DNA from 2 places in the Kitasatospora sp. NPDC022856 genome. Region 1 is predicted to be linked to the other one. Evidence: predicted binding sites of a transcription regulator. Region 1 holds the regulator's gene; the other holds the start of a gene.
What was found. The regulator HspR, encoded in region 1, represses chaperone genes until heat shock. The targets are predictions, from matches to a motif close to TTGAGNNNNNNNNNCTCAA.
Positions count from the first base shown of each region.

Region 2: a site for HspR is predicted at 4,658-4,676, ahead of lon (endopeptidase La). Genes of this name have one in related genera too.

Region 1 covers NZ_JBVHHE010000002.1:109,952-117,836, reverse strand. The annotation lists gene ACZ34W_RS03520 (helix-turn-helix domain-containing protein) at 1-954, opposite strand, end outside; gene ACZ34W_RS03515 (heat shock protein transcriptional repressor HspR) at 1,167-1,673, opposite strand; gene dnaJ (molecular chaperone DnaJ) at 1,681-2,829, opposite strand; gene grpE (nucleotide exchange factor GrpE) at 2,995-3,615, opposite strand; gene dnaK (molecular chaperone DnaK) at 3,612-5,450, opposite strand; gene ACZ34W_RS03495 ((Fe-S)-binding protein) at 5,743-7,885, shown strand, end outside.
Region 2 covers NZ_JBVHHE010000003.1:228,360-236,244, reverse strand. The annotation lists gene ACZ34W_RS05960 (ABC transporter permease) at 1-203, shown strand, start outside; gene ACZ34W_RS05955 (ROK family protein) at 240-1,454, opposite strand; gene ACZ34W_RS05950 (GtrA family protein) at 1,608-2,129, opposite strand; gene lon (endopeptidase La) at 2,242-4,635, opposite strand; gene ACZ34W_RS05940 (rhomboid-like protein) at 4,799-5,584, opposite strand; gene ACZ34W_RS05935 (response regulator transcription factor) at 6,133-6,870, shown strand; gene ACZ34W_RS05930 (sensor histidine kinase) at 6,949-7,885, shown strand, end outside.

The DNA.
Region 1 (7,885 bases):
GTAGCCCAGCTGGAACAGGGAATCGACGTTGTAGTCCTCCCGCATCTCGGCGATATGTCGCGCCAGCGTGCGCTCGCTGATGCCGAGTCTGCGGGCGATGACCCGATGGTTCGTACCGGAAAGAAGCAGGTCGATGATCGTCTGGCGCAGCCGGGAGACCACCTGCTGCGGGACGGTGGTGTCGCCGTCGAACTCCAGCGCCCGGCCCCAGTTCCGCTCGAATACCTCTTCCACGAGATATTTGATGACCGCCGGATCGTGGATGAAAGCGGCCAGGTCGTCATCGCCCACCGGAATTACCGCGAGCCGCCGGTCGACAATGATGAGGCGGGCATAGGGCTCGTCCAGGGTGCGAAACTGATAACCCTCCTTCGCCAGCCGGGACACGTATTCGCGGGTGGGCTGGTGGTATCGGGTGCTCGCGTTGTAGATCGTGCGCATCGAAGCGCCCTGCTGCAGGCTCTTGAGGTCCCGTTCCATTCCCGCGGCGAGCAGCTCGGGCGGGCGGGGGCCGCCCGGCTGCATGGCGAGGCCCTCGGTCATCCCGGTGGCCATGCATTGCTGGAGACGCTGATTGATGAGCGCTTTGCCCTGGACGTATTCGATGGGGCCGCCCGACTGGTCGGGGCTGTGAAAGGCGTCGGCCAATTCGCTGAGATCGGCCGGCAGGGCGACCGCGCGGGCCAGCAGGTCGAGGGCCTGGCGCTGCCAGGCGGAGCTCAGGCTGAAGGAGAGCTGGGCCGGGTCGACCGCGATGAGCGAGCCGGGTTCGTCACTGTCCGGAATGAGCAGACCGAGGTCCATGAGCTCGCGGAGCGCGGCGGTCTCGCCCGGGCCGGCGCCGATTGTCAGCCGGCCGTTGCCGTGGACGGTCCTGAGATAGAGCGAGCGGGCGTCGGCAGACAGTATTCGCGATCCGCCACCTGCGGAACCGGGCTGCTCTCGCCCACTCATCTTCGGCTCCCTGTCGTCGACCGGACAAGTAGTCAACGTTCTAAAGTCGGTTGTACCAGGCATCCTAGGTCGCGGTCACGGCCGGTAAGGACTGCCACCGACAGCTCTGCCTGCCAGGGGCACGCTCCGGTCCAGCACTCTCTCACAGACGACCGAGCCGCCGGCACCCCCCGATCAGGAGGGAGCCGGCGGCGGGTGCCGTGGTGGCGGGGTTACCGCTTGGGGCGCCAGACGACCAGCGCGCTGGACTGGCTCGGCGGCTGGTAGGGGACGAGATCCCGCCGGTAGGAGGCGTGGACGGCGGCCTCGCGCTGCTGGAGCGCGGAGGCGGCGCCTTCGAGCGAGTCGACCAGCTCGGTGATCCGCGACTGCAGTGCGGTGACCTGGTTCTCCAGCTCGATGATCCGCTTGATGCCGGCGAGGTTGATGCCCTCGTCCTGGGACAGCCGCTGCACCTCGCGCAGCTGCTGGATGTCGCGGCTGGAGTAGCGGCGGCCGCGGCCCGCGGTGCGGTCGGGACAGACCAGGCCGAGCCGGTCGTACTGGCGCAGGGTCTGCGGGTGCAGGCCGGAGAGCTCGGCGGCGACCGAGATCACGTAGACCGGGGTGTCCTCGGTGAGGACGTAGTGCGGCGGCGGTGCCGCACGGCGGGCACGCGGGGCGCCGCCGGGCAGGCCTTCGCCGATGCCGGGCCCGATCGGGCCGCTGTCGGGGGTCATCTGGTCGTCACGCTCCCTTCGCCGCCTTGAAGAGGGCGGCTCGCGGGTCGTCGGAGGCGGTGGCCTCGCGGTACTGCTCCAGGGCCGTCAGCGCGTCGCCGGTGACGTGCTGGGGCACCACGACCTCCACGGTGACCAGGAGGTCGCCCCGGGTGCCGTCCTTGCGGGTGGCGCCCTTGCCGCGGGCCCGCAAGGTGAGGCCGTTGGCGCTGCCCGGGGGCAGCCTGAGCTTCACCGAGGGGCCGTTGAGCGTCGGTACCTCGATGGTGCCGCCCAGAGCGGCTTCGGGGAAGGTCACCGGCACGGTCACCGTCAGGTTGTCGGCCTTGCGCCCGAAGACCGGGTGCGCGTCGACGTGCACGGTGACGTAGAGGTCGCCGGACTGGCCGCCGCGCTCGCCCTGGGCGCCCTTGCCCTTCAGCCGGATGCGCTGGGCGTCCTGGACGCCGGCCGGGATCCGGACCTGCATGGTGCGGGCCGAACTGGCCCGGCCGCTGCCGTGGCAGTCGGCGCACGGGTCGTCGACGATCATGCCGCGGCCGCGGCAGTCCCGGCACGGCTCGGACAGCGCGAAGGCGCCCTGGCCCCGGCTGACGGTGCCGGCGCCGACGCAGGTCGGGCAGACCCGCGGGGTGGTGCCGGCCTTGGCGCCGGTGCCGCTGCAGGTGCGGCAGGCGGCCTGGCTGGTCATCCGCAGCGGGACGGTCGCGCCGTCCACCGCCTCCTCGAAGGAGAGCGTCACCTCGGTCTCGACGTCCGCGCCGCGCCGCGGCTGGGCCTGCCGGCCGCCGCGGTTGAACAGGCCGCCGAAGACGTCGCCGATCCCGCCGCCGCCGGCGCCGCCGCCCTGGCTGCCGCTGAAGAGGTCGCCGAAGTCGAAGCTGTAGCTGCCCCCGCCGGGCCCGCCGGAGCGGAAGCCGCCGTTGGCGAAGAGCGTGCGTGCCTCGTCGTACTCCTTGCGGCGCTTCTCGTCCGACAGGACGTCATAGGCCTCGGAGATGTCCTTGAAGCGCTCTTCGGCCTTGGCGTCGCCCGTGTTCGCATCGGGGTGGAACTCGCGCGCCAGCTTGCGGTACGTCTTCTTGATCTCGGTGGCGGAGGCGTCCTTGGGCAGGCCGAGGACCTTGTAGTAGTCCTTCTCCACTCGCTCGCTCATGGCTGCCGCCACCTCCCGGAGTCAACAGGTAGGGATCCGGCGCGGGTGGGCCCGCCGGCCACGGATCCACCGGACTCCCCGCCGCGGGGAACCGGGTCAACGGATACGGCGCTGCGGAGCCGGCCGCCGTACTGGCCGGCGTACGACTCCGCAGCGCACGGGGTGTCAGCTGTCCGCGCCACCGTCAGCCTTGTCCGACTCCGCGGACTTCGCCGACTCGGCGTCCGGCGCGGAGGTGGTCTGGGTGCCCGGCTGGGGCTCCGCGACCGCCACCATCGCCGGGCGGATGATCCGCTCGCCGATCCGGTAGCCGGGCTGGAGGATCTGGACGCAGGTGTCCTCGGTGACGTCCGAGGAGTAGCTGTGCATCAGCGCCTCGTGCATGGTCGGGTCGAAGGGCTCGCCCTCCTTGCCGAACTGCTGGAGGCCCAGCTTGGCCACGACCGTCTCCAGCGACTCGGCGACGGACTTGAAGCCGCCCGTCACCTCGCCGTGCTCGCGGGCCCGGCCGATGTCGTCCAGCACCGGGATCAGGGACTCCAGGATGTTGGAGACCGCGATCTCGCGGACCGTCAGACGGTCCCGCTCGACCCGCTTGCGGTAGTTCTGGTACTCGGCCTGAAGGCGCTGGAGGTCGGCGGTCCGCTCGGCGAGCTGCTTGGCGGCGGCGTCGCCCGCGGCACCGGTGGTGTCACCGGCTGCCGCGGCCTCCTCGGCGGCCTCGATCACGGCCTCCTCGGCGGCGGAGTCGTCGCCGGGCTCAGCACCCTGCGGCTTCTCCGTCATGCCGCACCGCCCTTGGGCTTCTCGTCGTCCACGATCTCGGCGTCGACGACGTCGTCGTCCTTGGCGCCGGCGGCGTCACCGGCCGGTGCGGCGCCGGCGGCGTCGGCGTTGGCGTAGAGCGCCTGGCCGAGCTTCTGGGCGGTGGTGGAGACCTTCTCGGAGGCCTCGCGGATGGCCGCGATGTCCTCGCCCTTCAGGGTCTCCTTGAGCTCGCCGATGGCGGTCTCGACCTCGGTCTTGACGTCGGCCGGGAGCTTCTCCGCGTTGTCCGCGATGAACTTCTCGGTCGAGTAGACGAGCTGCTCGGCCTGGTTGCGGGTCTCGACCGACTCGCGGCGCTTGTGGTCCTCCTCCGCGTACTGCTCGGCCTCGCGCATCATGCGCTCGATGTCGTCCTTCGGCAGCGCGGAGCCGCCGGTGACGGTCATCTTCTGCTCCTTGCCGGTGCCGAGGTCCTTGGCGCCGACGTGCATGATGCCGTTGGCGTCGATGTCGAAGGTGACCTCGATCTGGGGCAGGCCGCGGGGGGCCGGCGGGAGACCGGTCAGCTCGAACATGCCGAGCTTCTTGTTGTACGCGGCGATCTCGCGCTCGCCCTGGTAGACCTGGATCTGCACGGACGGCTGGTTGTCCTCGGCCGTGGTGAAGATCTCCGAGCGCTTGGTCGGGATCGTGGTGTTGCGCTCGATCAGCTTGGTCATGATGCCGCCCTTGGTCTCGATGCCGAGGGACAGCGGGGTGACGTCGAGCAGCAGGACGTCCTTGACCTCGCCCTTGAGGACACCGGCCTGGAGCGCGGCGCCGATCGCGACGACCTCGTCCGGGTTGACGCCCTTGTTGGCGTCCTTGCCGCCGGTCAGCTCGCGGACGAGCTCGGCGACGGCGGGCATCCGGGTCGAGCCGCCGACCAGGACCACGTGGTCGATCTCGGACAGCGCGATGCCGGCGTCCTTGATGACGTTGTGGAACGGGACCTTGCAGCGCTCCAGCAGGTCGGAGGTGAGCTGCTGGAACTGGGCGCGGGTGAGCTTCTCGTCCAGGTGCAGCGGGCCCTCGGCGGAGGCCGTGATGTAGGGCAGGTTGATCGAGGTCTCGGAGGACGAGGACAGCTCGATCTTGGCCTTCTCGGCGGCCTCGCGCAGACGCTGGAGGGCCATCTTGTCCTTGGACAGGTCCACGCCGTGGCCGGCCTGGAAGACCTTGACCAGGTGGTCGACGACCTTCTGGTCCCAGTCGTCACCACCGAGGTGGTTGTCACCGTTGGTGGCCTTCACCTCGACGACCCCGTCGCCGATCTCCAGCAGGGACACGTCGAAGGTGCCGCCGCCGAGGTCGAAGACCAGAATGGTCTGGTCGTCCTTGTCCAGGCCGTAGGCCAGGGCGGCCGCGGTGGGCTCGTTGACGATGCGCAGGACGTTGAGGCCCGCGATCTCACCGGCCTCCTTGGTCGCCTGGCGCTCCGAGTCGGAGAAGTAGGCCGGGACGGTGATGACGGCGTCGGTGACCGTCTCGCCCAGGTAGGCCTCGGCGTCCCGCTTCAGCTTCTGCAGCACGAAGGCGCTGATCTGCTGGGGGTTGAAGTCCTTGCCGTCCAGGTTGATCTTCCACCCGGTGCCCATGTGGCGCTTGACCGAGCGGATGGTCCGGTCGACGTTGGTGACCGCCTGGCGCTTGGCGACCTCGCCGACCAGCACCTCGCCGTTCTTGGCGAAGGCCACGACGGACGGCGTGGTCCGCGCACCCTCGGCGTTCGTGATGACGGTGGGTTCGCCACCCTCAAGGACGCTGACGACCGAGTTCGTCGTACCGAGGTCGATGCCGACCGCGCGTGCCATCGTTGGTACCTCCACGGAAGAGTTGAGCTTTACAGGCTCAAGGATGCACGACTCGGCGGAGGGCGTCAACAGCTATGAGCCTCAGCGGCTCAACTTTGCTGAGCTGAAAATCGCGCCGACCCGCCGGAAGGCGTGGTGCGCCGGGCTCGCGTGACTGCCGCCATACCTTGAGCATCTTCTGGAGGAGTGTTGACGGGCGGTAATGTCCGGGCCGTCGGCCCGGCAAGTTACCGACGAGTACACTCGCACGCGTAGAAACTCTCACCAGGAAGCCGCAGGAGACGGAGAGCCGATGCAGCTAGCAGCGATCGTCATCTCGCTGGTCACGTTTGTGATCGGCACCGCGCTCGCCGCCCGTGCGGCGATGTACATCTTCAGGGTGGTGCGGACGGGTCAGTCCGACCCCACCAGATTCGGCGTGCCCGCCCAGCGGGTGAAGACCGTGGCGGTCGAGTTCGTCGGCCACACCAGGATGAACCGCTGGGGCGTCGTCGGCATCGCGCACTGGTTCGTCGCGGTGGGCTTCTTCACCCTCGGCCTCACCCTGCTGACCGCCTTCTTCCAGCTGTTCGACGCCGAGTTCGTGCTGCCGGTGCTCGGCGGCTGGCTGCCGTACGAGCTCTTCACCGAGCTGGTCGGCACGCTGACCACGCTGGGCATCGCGACCCTGATCGTGATCCGGCTGCTCAGCCTGCCGTCGCGGTCCGGCCGCAAGTCCCGGTTCGCCGGCTCGATCGCCTGGCAGGCCTTCTACGTCGAGTACACGATCCTCGGCATCGGCCTCTGCATCATGATCCTGCGCGGCCTGGAGGGCGCGCTGGAGAACGTCGGCTCGTACGAGGCGAAGTACCTGATCTCCTACCCGCTGGTGCTGGCCTTCAAGGGCCTGGCGCACGGCACGCTGGAGAACCTGATCTACCTCTTCGCGATGCTGAAGATCTGCATCTCCTTCGCGTGGGCGATCACCATCGGCATCAACCCCTCGATGGGCGTGGCCTGGCACCGCTTCCTCGCGTTCTTCAACATCTACTTCAAGCGCGAGGAGGACGGCGGCACCGCGCTCGGCGCCCTGCGGCCGATGACCAGCGGCGGCGCCCCGATCGACTTCGAGGACCCGGCCGACGACGCCGTCTTCGGCGTCTCCCAGGTCGAGCACTTCTCCTGGAAGGGCATCCTCGACTTCTCCACCTGCACCGAGTGCGGCCGCTGCCAGTCGCAGTGCCCCGCCTGGAACACCGGCAAGCCGCTCTCGCCCAAGCTGCTGATCATGAGCCTGCGCGAGCACGCCTTCGCCAAGGCGCCGTACCTGCTCGCCGGCGGCGGCAAGGACATGGAAGGCGAGGAGCGCGCCACCGCCGAGCAGCTGGCCGGTGTGCCCGCCGAGGCGCTCGCCGAGGCCGAGCGCCCGCTGATCGGCACCGCCGAGGAGGGCGGGGTCATCGACCCCGACGTGCTCTGGTCCTGCACCACCTGCGGCGCCTGCGTCGAGCAGTGCCCGGTGGACATCGAGCACATCGACCACATCGTCGACATGCGCCGCTACCAGGTGATGATCGAGAGCTCCTTCCCGACCGAGGCCGGGACGATGCTCAAGAACCTGGAGAACAAGGGCAACCCGTGGGGCATGGCCACCAAGGCCCGCCTGGACTGGGTCAAGGAGCTGAAGAAGGAGACCGGCATCGAGGTGCCGGTGATCGGTGAGGACATCGACCCCGCCGAGGTCGAGTACCTCTACTGGGTCGGCTGCGCCGGCGCCCTGGAGGACCGCGCCAAGAAGACCACCAAGGCCTTCGCGGAGCTGCTGCACACCGCCGGCGTGCAGTTCGCGATCCTCGGGAAGGAGGAGTCCTGCACCGGTGACTCCGCCCGCCGCCTGGGCAACGAGTTCCTCTTCCAGATGCTCGGCGCGCAGAACGTCGAGACCCTGAACGCGGCGCTGGAGGACGCTCCGAAGAAGCGGATCGTCGCCACCTGCCCGCACTGCTTCAACACCATCGCCAACGAGTACCCGCAGCTGGGCGGCCACTTCGAGGTCATCCACCACACCCAGCTGCTGCAGCACCTGATCGACGAGGGCAAGCTCGTCCCGGTGAACCCGGTCGAGGGCCTGATCACCTACCACGACCCCTGCTACCTGGGCCGGCACAACAAGGTCTACAGCCCGCCGCGCGAGATCATGGACAAGGTCCCCGGTCTGCGCCAGCAGGAGATGCACCGCCACAAGGAGCGCGGCTTCTGCTGCGGCGCCGGTGGCGCGCGGATGTGGATGGAGGAGCGCATCGGCAAGCGGATCAACACCGAGCGCGTGGACGAGGCGCTGTCGCTCAACCCCGACATCGTCTCCACCGCCTGCCCGTTCTGCCTGGTGATGCTCTCCGACTCGGTCAACGGGAAGAAGAACGAGGGCGCGGCCAAGGAGCACCTGAAGGTGGTCG
Region 2 (7,885 bases), on a different contig from region 1:
TGCCCCCGTTCTGGCGGGCCATCGGCGCCTGGATCCCGAACGGCGCCGGCACCGACGCGGCCCGCTCGATCGCCTACTTCGGCGCGACCAACCTCACCATGCCGCTGCTCGTGCTGCTGGTCTGGGCACTGGTCGGCGTCGCCGTCACCTTCGCCGCCGTGCTGCGCCGGCCGCGCGGGGGCCGCGAGCTGCCCGCCGGGTAGCCCCACCGCACCGCCCGGGCCGGCCCGACACCGCCCCTACCCGTCGAGCCGGCCCGGGTCCGCGACGATCGCCCGGACCACGCCGACCGCCGCCCCCAGCAGCGGCCCGCGCCGGCCCAGCCGGGAAACCGCCAGCCGCTCCTCCGTCCAGGGGCGGACGGTCACCCGGGCCGCCAGCTCGGCCCGCATCCCCGGCAGCAGCCAGGGCGCCAGCCGGGCGTAGCCGCCGCCCAGCACCACCTCGGCCGGGTCGAGCAGGTTGACCGCCCCGGCCGAGGCGATCCCCAGGGCCGACCCGGCCCCGTCCAGCGCCCCGCGGACCTCCTCGTCCCCGGCCCCGGCCCGCTCGGCGAGCAGGGCGACCCAGTCGCCCCGGATCCCCTCCAGCCCCGCCGCCCGCAGCACCGCCGCCTCCCCCGCGTACTGCTCCAGGCAGCCGTGCGCCCCGCAGGCGCAGCGCGGTCCGTCCGGGTGGACCGGCACGTGCCCCAGCTCTCCGGCGTAGCCGTGCGCCCCACGCATCAGCCGGCCGCCGACCACGATCGCCGAGCCGACCCCGGCCTCGGCCGAGACGTGCAGGAAGTGATCCGGGGCGCCGCCCAGCCAGAGCTCGGCGAGCCCGCCCAGGTTGGCCTCGTTCTCGGCCTCGACCGGCAGCTCGGCCAGGCCCTGCGCGCCGGCCGCGCGCAGCGCCGGCCGCAGCTCGGCGGCCAGCGGCACGTCCTGCCAGCCCAGGTTGGCGGCGCGCTGGAGCACCCCGTCGCCGTCGCCGACCAGGCCGGGCACCGCGAGCATCAGCCCGGCCGGGCGCAGCCCCGCGTCGACGACCGCCCGGCGCAGCAGTTCGGCCAGGTCGGCCATCACGGCGGCGGGCCGCCGGTCCCGGTTGCGGATCTCCTGACGGTGCCAGGCGCGGACCTCGCCGCGCAGGTCGACCACGCAGGCGCCGAGGTGCTCGACCCCGATCTCGGCGCCCAGACCCGCCGGTCCCTCGGGGTTGAGCCCCAGGGCCGTCCCGGGCCGGCCGACCTTGCCGCTGGGCGCCGCCGGACCCTCCTCGACCACCAGCCGGGCCGCGATCAGCTCCTCGGCGAGCGAGGACACCGCCGCCCTCGTCAGCCCGCTCTCCGCGGCGACCTCCGCGCGCGAGCGCGGGGCCCGCGCGATCACGCCGAGCACCAGCGCCAGATTGGCCCGCCGCATGCCCTGCTGGCTGGCCGGCCCGGCCCGGAGGCCGTCCGTCTCGCGCATCGCGCTCACCCCGCTCAGCTTCCGCCCGCCCCGCCGGTGGGCGGGTCCCGCAGTTCGGACCGGTGTCTGCAGCGTAACCGCGTTCGGCCGGGCGCTCCCGCCGGGCCCTGGGGCGCCGGATCGGCCGCTCCGGCGCCCCGCCGCGCCGGGCCGCTACGGGATCCGCTGCGGCTGCTCCACGCGGGGGGCGACGGGCTCGGGGAAGCGCGTGAAGACCCAGCGCTGCATCGCCCAGAAGCGGAAGAGCATCGCGACGAAGGTGCCGAGGACCATGCCGCTCAGGAAGTCGGCCACCTCCTGGGTGAAGGGCGTCACCTGCGGCTCGCGCAGGTCCAGGACGTAGCGCGAGACGATCAGCGGGAGGTCGTTGACGCCGATCGCCACCACGCTGACGAGCAGGAACAGCAGCACCTCACGCCGGTGGCCGCGGGCCCGGAAGGACCACCGGCGGTTGAGCACGTAGGAGACGGTGGTGGCCACCACGGTCGCGATGGTGAGCGCCACCACCGGTTTGTGCTCCAAAAGGGTGAACTTCAGTGAGAAGTTGATCACTGTTGTCAGAACGAAGCACGTCCCCCCGACCAGCAGGACCTTCACCAGCCTGCGGTGCCTGACCAGGAACGGGCGCAGCCCCGCCGGCACCTTGGCCAGGGCGCGCTGAGTGGGGGACGGCATCTTCGCAGTTTCGCACGGGGCCCGCCGACGCTCCCTCCGACGGAATCGGCGGGAAGGCGGCCCGGCGGGAGCAGCGCGCTCCGCCGGGCCGCCGCCCGTTCCCGTCCCGCCGTCAGGCGGCGACCAGCACCTCGGCCGGCTCCAGGGCCAGCTCCAGCACCTCCCGCACGTCCGCCACCGGGTGGACGGTGAGCCGCTCCAGCACCTCGGCCGGGACGTCGTCCAGGTCGGCCTCGTTGCGCTTGGGGATGATCACCGTGCCGACCCCGGCCCGGTCGGCGGCGAGCAGCTTCTGCTTCACCCCGCCGATCGGCAGCACCCGCCCGGTCAGCGACACCTCACCCGTCATCGCCACGTCCGTGCGCACCCGGCGGCCGGAGAGCAGCGACGCCAGGGCGGTGGTCATGGTGATGCCGGCGCTCGGCCCGTCCTTGGGGACGGCCCCGGCGGGGACGTGCAGGTGCACGCCGCGGTCGCGCAGCGAGGTGACCGGCAGCTCCAGCTCGGCGCCGCGCGAGCGCAGGTAGGAGAGCGCGATGTGCGCGGACTCCTTCATCACGTCGCCCAGCTGCCCGGTGAGGGTGAGCCCGGTGCCGCCCGTCTCGGCGTCCGCCAGCGAGGCCTCGATGTACAGGACGTCACCGCCGGCGCCCGTCACCGCCAGGCCGGTCGCCACACCCGGTACGGCGGTCCGCCGCTCGGCGGGCTCCTGGGCCGCCTCCGGGACGTGGTGCGGCCGGCCGATCAGCGCGCGCAGCTCGCCCGCGCCGATCGCGGCGGGCAGCTCGCGCTCGCCCAGCTCGGACTGCGCGGCGATCTTGCGCAGCACCCGGGCGATCGAGCGTTCGAGGGTGCGGACGCCGGCCTCGCGGGTGTACTCCCCGGCGAGCTTGCGCAGCGCCTCCTCCTCGACGGAGACCTCCTCGCTCGTCAGCCCGGCCTTCTCCAGCTGGCGCGGGAGCAGGTGGTCCCGGGCGATGACGACCTTCTCGTCCTCGGTGTAGCCGTCCAGCCGGACCAGCTCCATCCGGTCGAGCAGCGCCTCCGGGATGGCCTCCAGCACGTTGGCGGTGGCGAGGAAGACCACGTCCGAGAGGTCCAGCTCGACCTCCAGGTAGTGGTCCCGGAAGGTGTGGTTCTGCGCCGGGTCCAGCACCTCCAGCAGGGCGGCCGCCGGGTCCCCCCGGTAGTCGGAGCCGACCTTGTCGATCTCGTCGAGCAGGACGACCGGGTTCATCGAACCGGCCTCCTTGATGGCGCGCACCAGGCGGCCGGGCAGCGCGCCGACGTAGGTGCGCCGGTGGCCGCGGATCTCCGCCTCGTCCCGGACGCCGCCGAGCGCCACCCGGACGAAGGTGCGGCCCATCGCCCTGGCCACCGACTCGCCCAGCGAGGTCTTGCCGACGCCGGGCGGGCCGACCAGGGCCAGCACCGCACCGCCGCGGCGGCCGCCGACCAGGCCGAGCCCCTGGTCGGCCCGGCGCTTGCGGACGGCCAGGTACTCGACGATCCGGTCCTTGACGTCCCCGAGGCCGGAGTGGTCCGCGTCCAGCACGGCGCGGGCGCCGGCGATGTCGTAGGCGTCCTCGGTGCGCTCGTTCCAGGGCAGCTCCAGGACGGTGTCCAGCCAGGTGCGGATCCAGGAGCCCTCGGGCGACTGGTCGGACGCCCGCTCCAGCTTGTCGACCTCCTTCAGCGCGGCCTCGCGGACCTTCCCGGGCAGGTCGGCGGCCTCGACCCGGGCGCGGTAGTCGCCCTCCTCGTCGGCCGGGTCGCCGTTCAGCTCGGCCAGCTCCTTGCGGACGGCCTCCAGCTGGCGGCGGAGCAGGAACTCCTTCTGCTGCTTGGCCACGCCCTCCTCGACGTCCTTGCGGATGGTGTCGTTGACCTCCTCCTCGGCGAGGTGGTCGCGCAGCAGGGTGAGGGCGTACTCCAGGCGGGCCACCTGGTCGGCCTCCAGCAGCACCTTGAGCTTCTGCTCCGCGGTGACGAAGGACGCGTAGCCGATGTTGTCGGCCAGCTCGCCGACGCCCTCGATCTGGGCCACCCGGTCGACGATCTGCCAGGCGCCGCGCTTGCGCAGCCACTGGGTGGAGAGCGCCTTGTACTCCCGGACCAGCTCGGCGGCGCGGCCGGCCACCGGCGTGCCCTCCGAGGACTCCCGGAACGGCGTGGTCTCCACCCAGAGCGCGGCGCCGGGCCCGGTGGTGCCGACGCCGATCCGGACCCGGCGCACGGCGCGGACCAGCGCGGCCGGCTCCCCGTCGGCCAGCCGCCCGACCTGCTCGACGGTGGCGAGGGTGCCGACCGCCGCGTACGAGCCGTCCACCCGCGGCACCAGCAGCACCTGGGGCTTCCCGGCGCCGGCGGCCGCGGCCCGCGCGGCCTCGACCGCGGCACGCACCTCGGTGTCCTTGAGGTCCAGCGGGACGACCATGCCCGGGAGCACGACCTCGTCGTCGAGCGGCAGTACGGGCAGGGTGAGCGGAGTGGACGTCGATGCCATGATCTCTCCCCAGTCAGCGAAGTTGAGTTGACCTGACTAAGGTTTCGCGGCCATGGAATGTTCCCCCCGCCCTGTTCGCCGGGAGCGAACAAGAAGGGGTCCGGGAAGGGGTGTCAAAAACGCCTCATGGGGGCGCGCACCGCCCCCCGGGAGCACCCGGGAGTCACGCGCGGTCCAGCAGGGCGGTCGCCCCCTGGGCCTGCGCCGGGCCCGTGGCGCCGACGGCCGCCGCCTCCGGGCGCCGCCACCGGGGGCCGGGCCCGTTCCGCAGCCAGCGCCAGAGCACGACCCCGGTCAGCAGCGCCACCGGGTGGCCGACCCCGGTCACCAGGTCCCGGTCGCCGGCGATCTGCTCGGCGACCAGGACGGCGGCGCCGCCGAGCGCGAGCAGCCGCCCGCGCGGCGGCAGCAGCCCGGCCAGCGCACCGAGACTGACCAGCACGCCGTAGCTGACCCCGATGTCCAGGCAGTCCAGCGCGCGGGGCTCCATCCGGCCGGTCGCCACGGCGGTGATCACCACCGACTGGGAGAGCACCGTCGCCGTGACGTGCCCGATCCCGAAGACCGCCGCGGCCCGGACGGCGCCCACCCGGCGCTCCAGCGGCGCGACGGTGAAGGCGAAGGCCCAGAGGTAGGGCATCCAGATCGTCCCGGCCACCCAGAAGCCGCTGAACAGCAGGGCGCGCAGCGGGTGGTGGACCAGGTTGTGCCCGTCCGAGCTGGAGGCCTCCTGCAGCCGGAGCACGAGGCCCGGGTCGGCCAGCCCGGCGAAGGTGGTGGTGGCCACGACCACGGCGAGGTAGCCGAGCGCGAAGGGGTTGCGCCGGGGCGTCGGCACCCGGGCGAGCACCCAGGCGGCCAGGCCGGTCCGCAGGCCGAACCGGAGCATCCCGTACGGCGGCCCCGGACGCGGCCCGCCCACCACAGCGCTCCTCCGCAGCTCCGCCATGCCGCCTCCGCTCCAGACCCGCAGCCTCCGGCCCCCGTCCGGTGCTCAACGTACCGGCGCGCGCCGGAAATCCCGCCTGTGCGACTTGTCGTGACCACGGTACTTCGGGGTCCTGGGAGCCAGCTGGGAATACCCCGTGAACATCATGTGGCGCGCGACTCCACGATTGGTACAGACCTGCACTCCGTCTACGCACGAGTAGCGGCTCTGACCGGCGGCTTGTCGTCAACTGGAGTGCATACGTACCGTTACGCAGTGAAAAATCGGCGGGTAAGGTACTGGCCCGTGCCCACTTCCGAGTGGGTCCGACGGGCGGCCGGACGGCCGGCCCACGGGCCGGAAACATCCGGTCCACCTGCCGGGAAGCACCGGGTGTCCGTACGCTGCGAAGTGTGCGGGAGCGGTGGGCAGTCCACACCTGTCCTCCGACTCCGCAGGCGCTACGGGACGGCGGACCCGGCACAGTCCACGACGGAACAAGACTACGAGCGGAGCCTCGCCATCCCCACAGGTGGCCGGCCCGCAGCCCTGGGGGCGGTGGCGTGACCGTGACAGAAATTCAGCAGGACAACCAGAACAGCGGCGGCACGGTGAGCAGCCAGCGCAGAGTGCTGGTGGTGGAGGACGAGCCCACGATCGCCGAGTCGATCGCGGCCCGGCTGGGCGCGGAGGGCTTCAAGGTCGCCGTGGCCCACGACGGCCCGGGCGCGGTCGACGGGTTCCACACCTGGCAGCCCGACCTGGTCGTGCTCGACATCATGCTGCCCGGCTTCGACGGCCTTGAGGTGTGCCGCCGGATCCAGGCCCAACGCCCGGTACCGGTCCTGATGCTGACCGCGCGTGACGACGAGACGGACCTCCTGGTCGGCCTCGGCGTGGGCGCCGACGACTACATGACCAAGCCGTTCTCCATGCGGGAGCTGGCGGCCCGGGTCAACGTCCTGCTGCGCCGCGTCGAGCGTGCCCAGCAGGCGGCCCGCACACCGGCGCTCGGCTCGCTGCGCTTCGGCGAGTTGGAGATCGACCACGTGCAGCGCCGGGTCCGGCTGGCCTCGGGCGACGTCCACCTGACGCCGACCGAGTTCGACCTGCTCGCCTGCCTGGCCGCACAGCCGCGGGCGGTACTCACCCGCGAGCAACTGCTGGCCGAGGTCTGGGACTGGACGGACGCGTCCGGCACCCGCACCGTGGACAGCCACGTCAAGGCGCTGCGCCGGAAGATCGGCGCCAGCTGGATCCGCACCGTCCACGGGGTCGGCTACGCGCTGGAGGCCCCGCTCTCCTAGCGGCGCCTCGGGCACCGGGCCTCCGGGGGGCCCGTGTCCCGAACCGCCGCGCGGACCCGCGGGGATCACAGGGGACCAATGACCTTTCCACAGCAACGCAACGGCGACGCCGACGGCGCCCGGCCCACGCTGGCCGCCCGCGCCGCCCACCGGGTGTGGGCCGACATCCGGCCGCTCGACCCGGTCCGCTCGATCAAGGGCAAGCTCGCCCTCCTGGTGATCGTCTCGGTCTTCCTCGCCACCGGCATGGTCGTGGTGGCGATCCGCTCCGAGACGCAGATCCGGATCATCATGGTCTTCTCCATGATCGCTTCACTGCTCTTCATGCAGTTCCTCGCGCACGGGCTGACCGCCCCGCTGCGCGACATGACCGCCGCCGCCCGCGCGATGGCCTCCGGCGACTACAGCCGCCGGGTCGAGGTGAGCTCCCGGGACGAGATCGGCGAGCTGGCGGCCACCTTCAACCACATGGCGGCCGACCTGGAGGCCGCCGACCGGCACCGCCGGGAGCTGGTCGCCAACGTCTCGCACGAGCTGCGCACGCCCATCGCCGCGCTGCGCGCCGTGCTGGAGAACGTGGTGGACGGCGTGGTCCAGCCCAATCCCGCGACCCTGGGCGCCGCCCTGGAGCAGACCGAACGGCTCGGCCGGCTGGTCACCCACCTGCTCGACCTGTCCAAGATCGACGACGGCGTGGTGGACCTGGACGCGCGCCCCTTCGAGGTGCGCGAGTTCCTGGACGGCGTGCTGCGCGGGGTCACCGTGGACGGCGCGACGGCCGGCGGGGCCTTCTCCCGGCGCGGGGACGTCCGGCTGGCCCTGGAGGTCAGCCCGGCCGGCCTGACCGGCGTGGCGGACACCGAGCGGCTCCACCAGGTGGTCGCCAACCTGGTCGACAACGCCTGCAAGCACTCGCCGCCCGGCGGCACCGTGACGGTCCGGGCCCGGCCCGGCGGCGAGCCCGGCGCGCTGCTGCTGGAGGTCGAGGACGAGGGGCCGGGCATCCCGGCGGCCG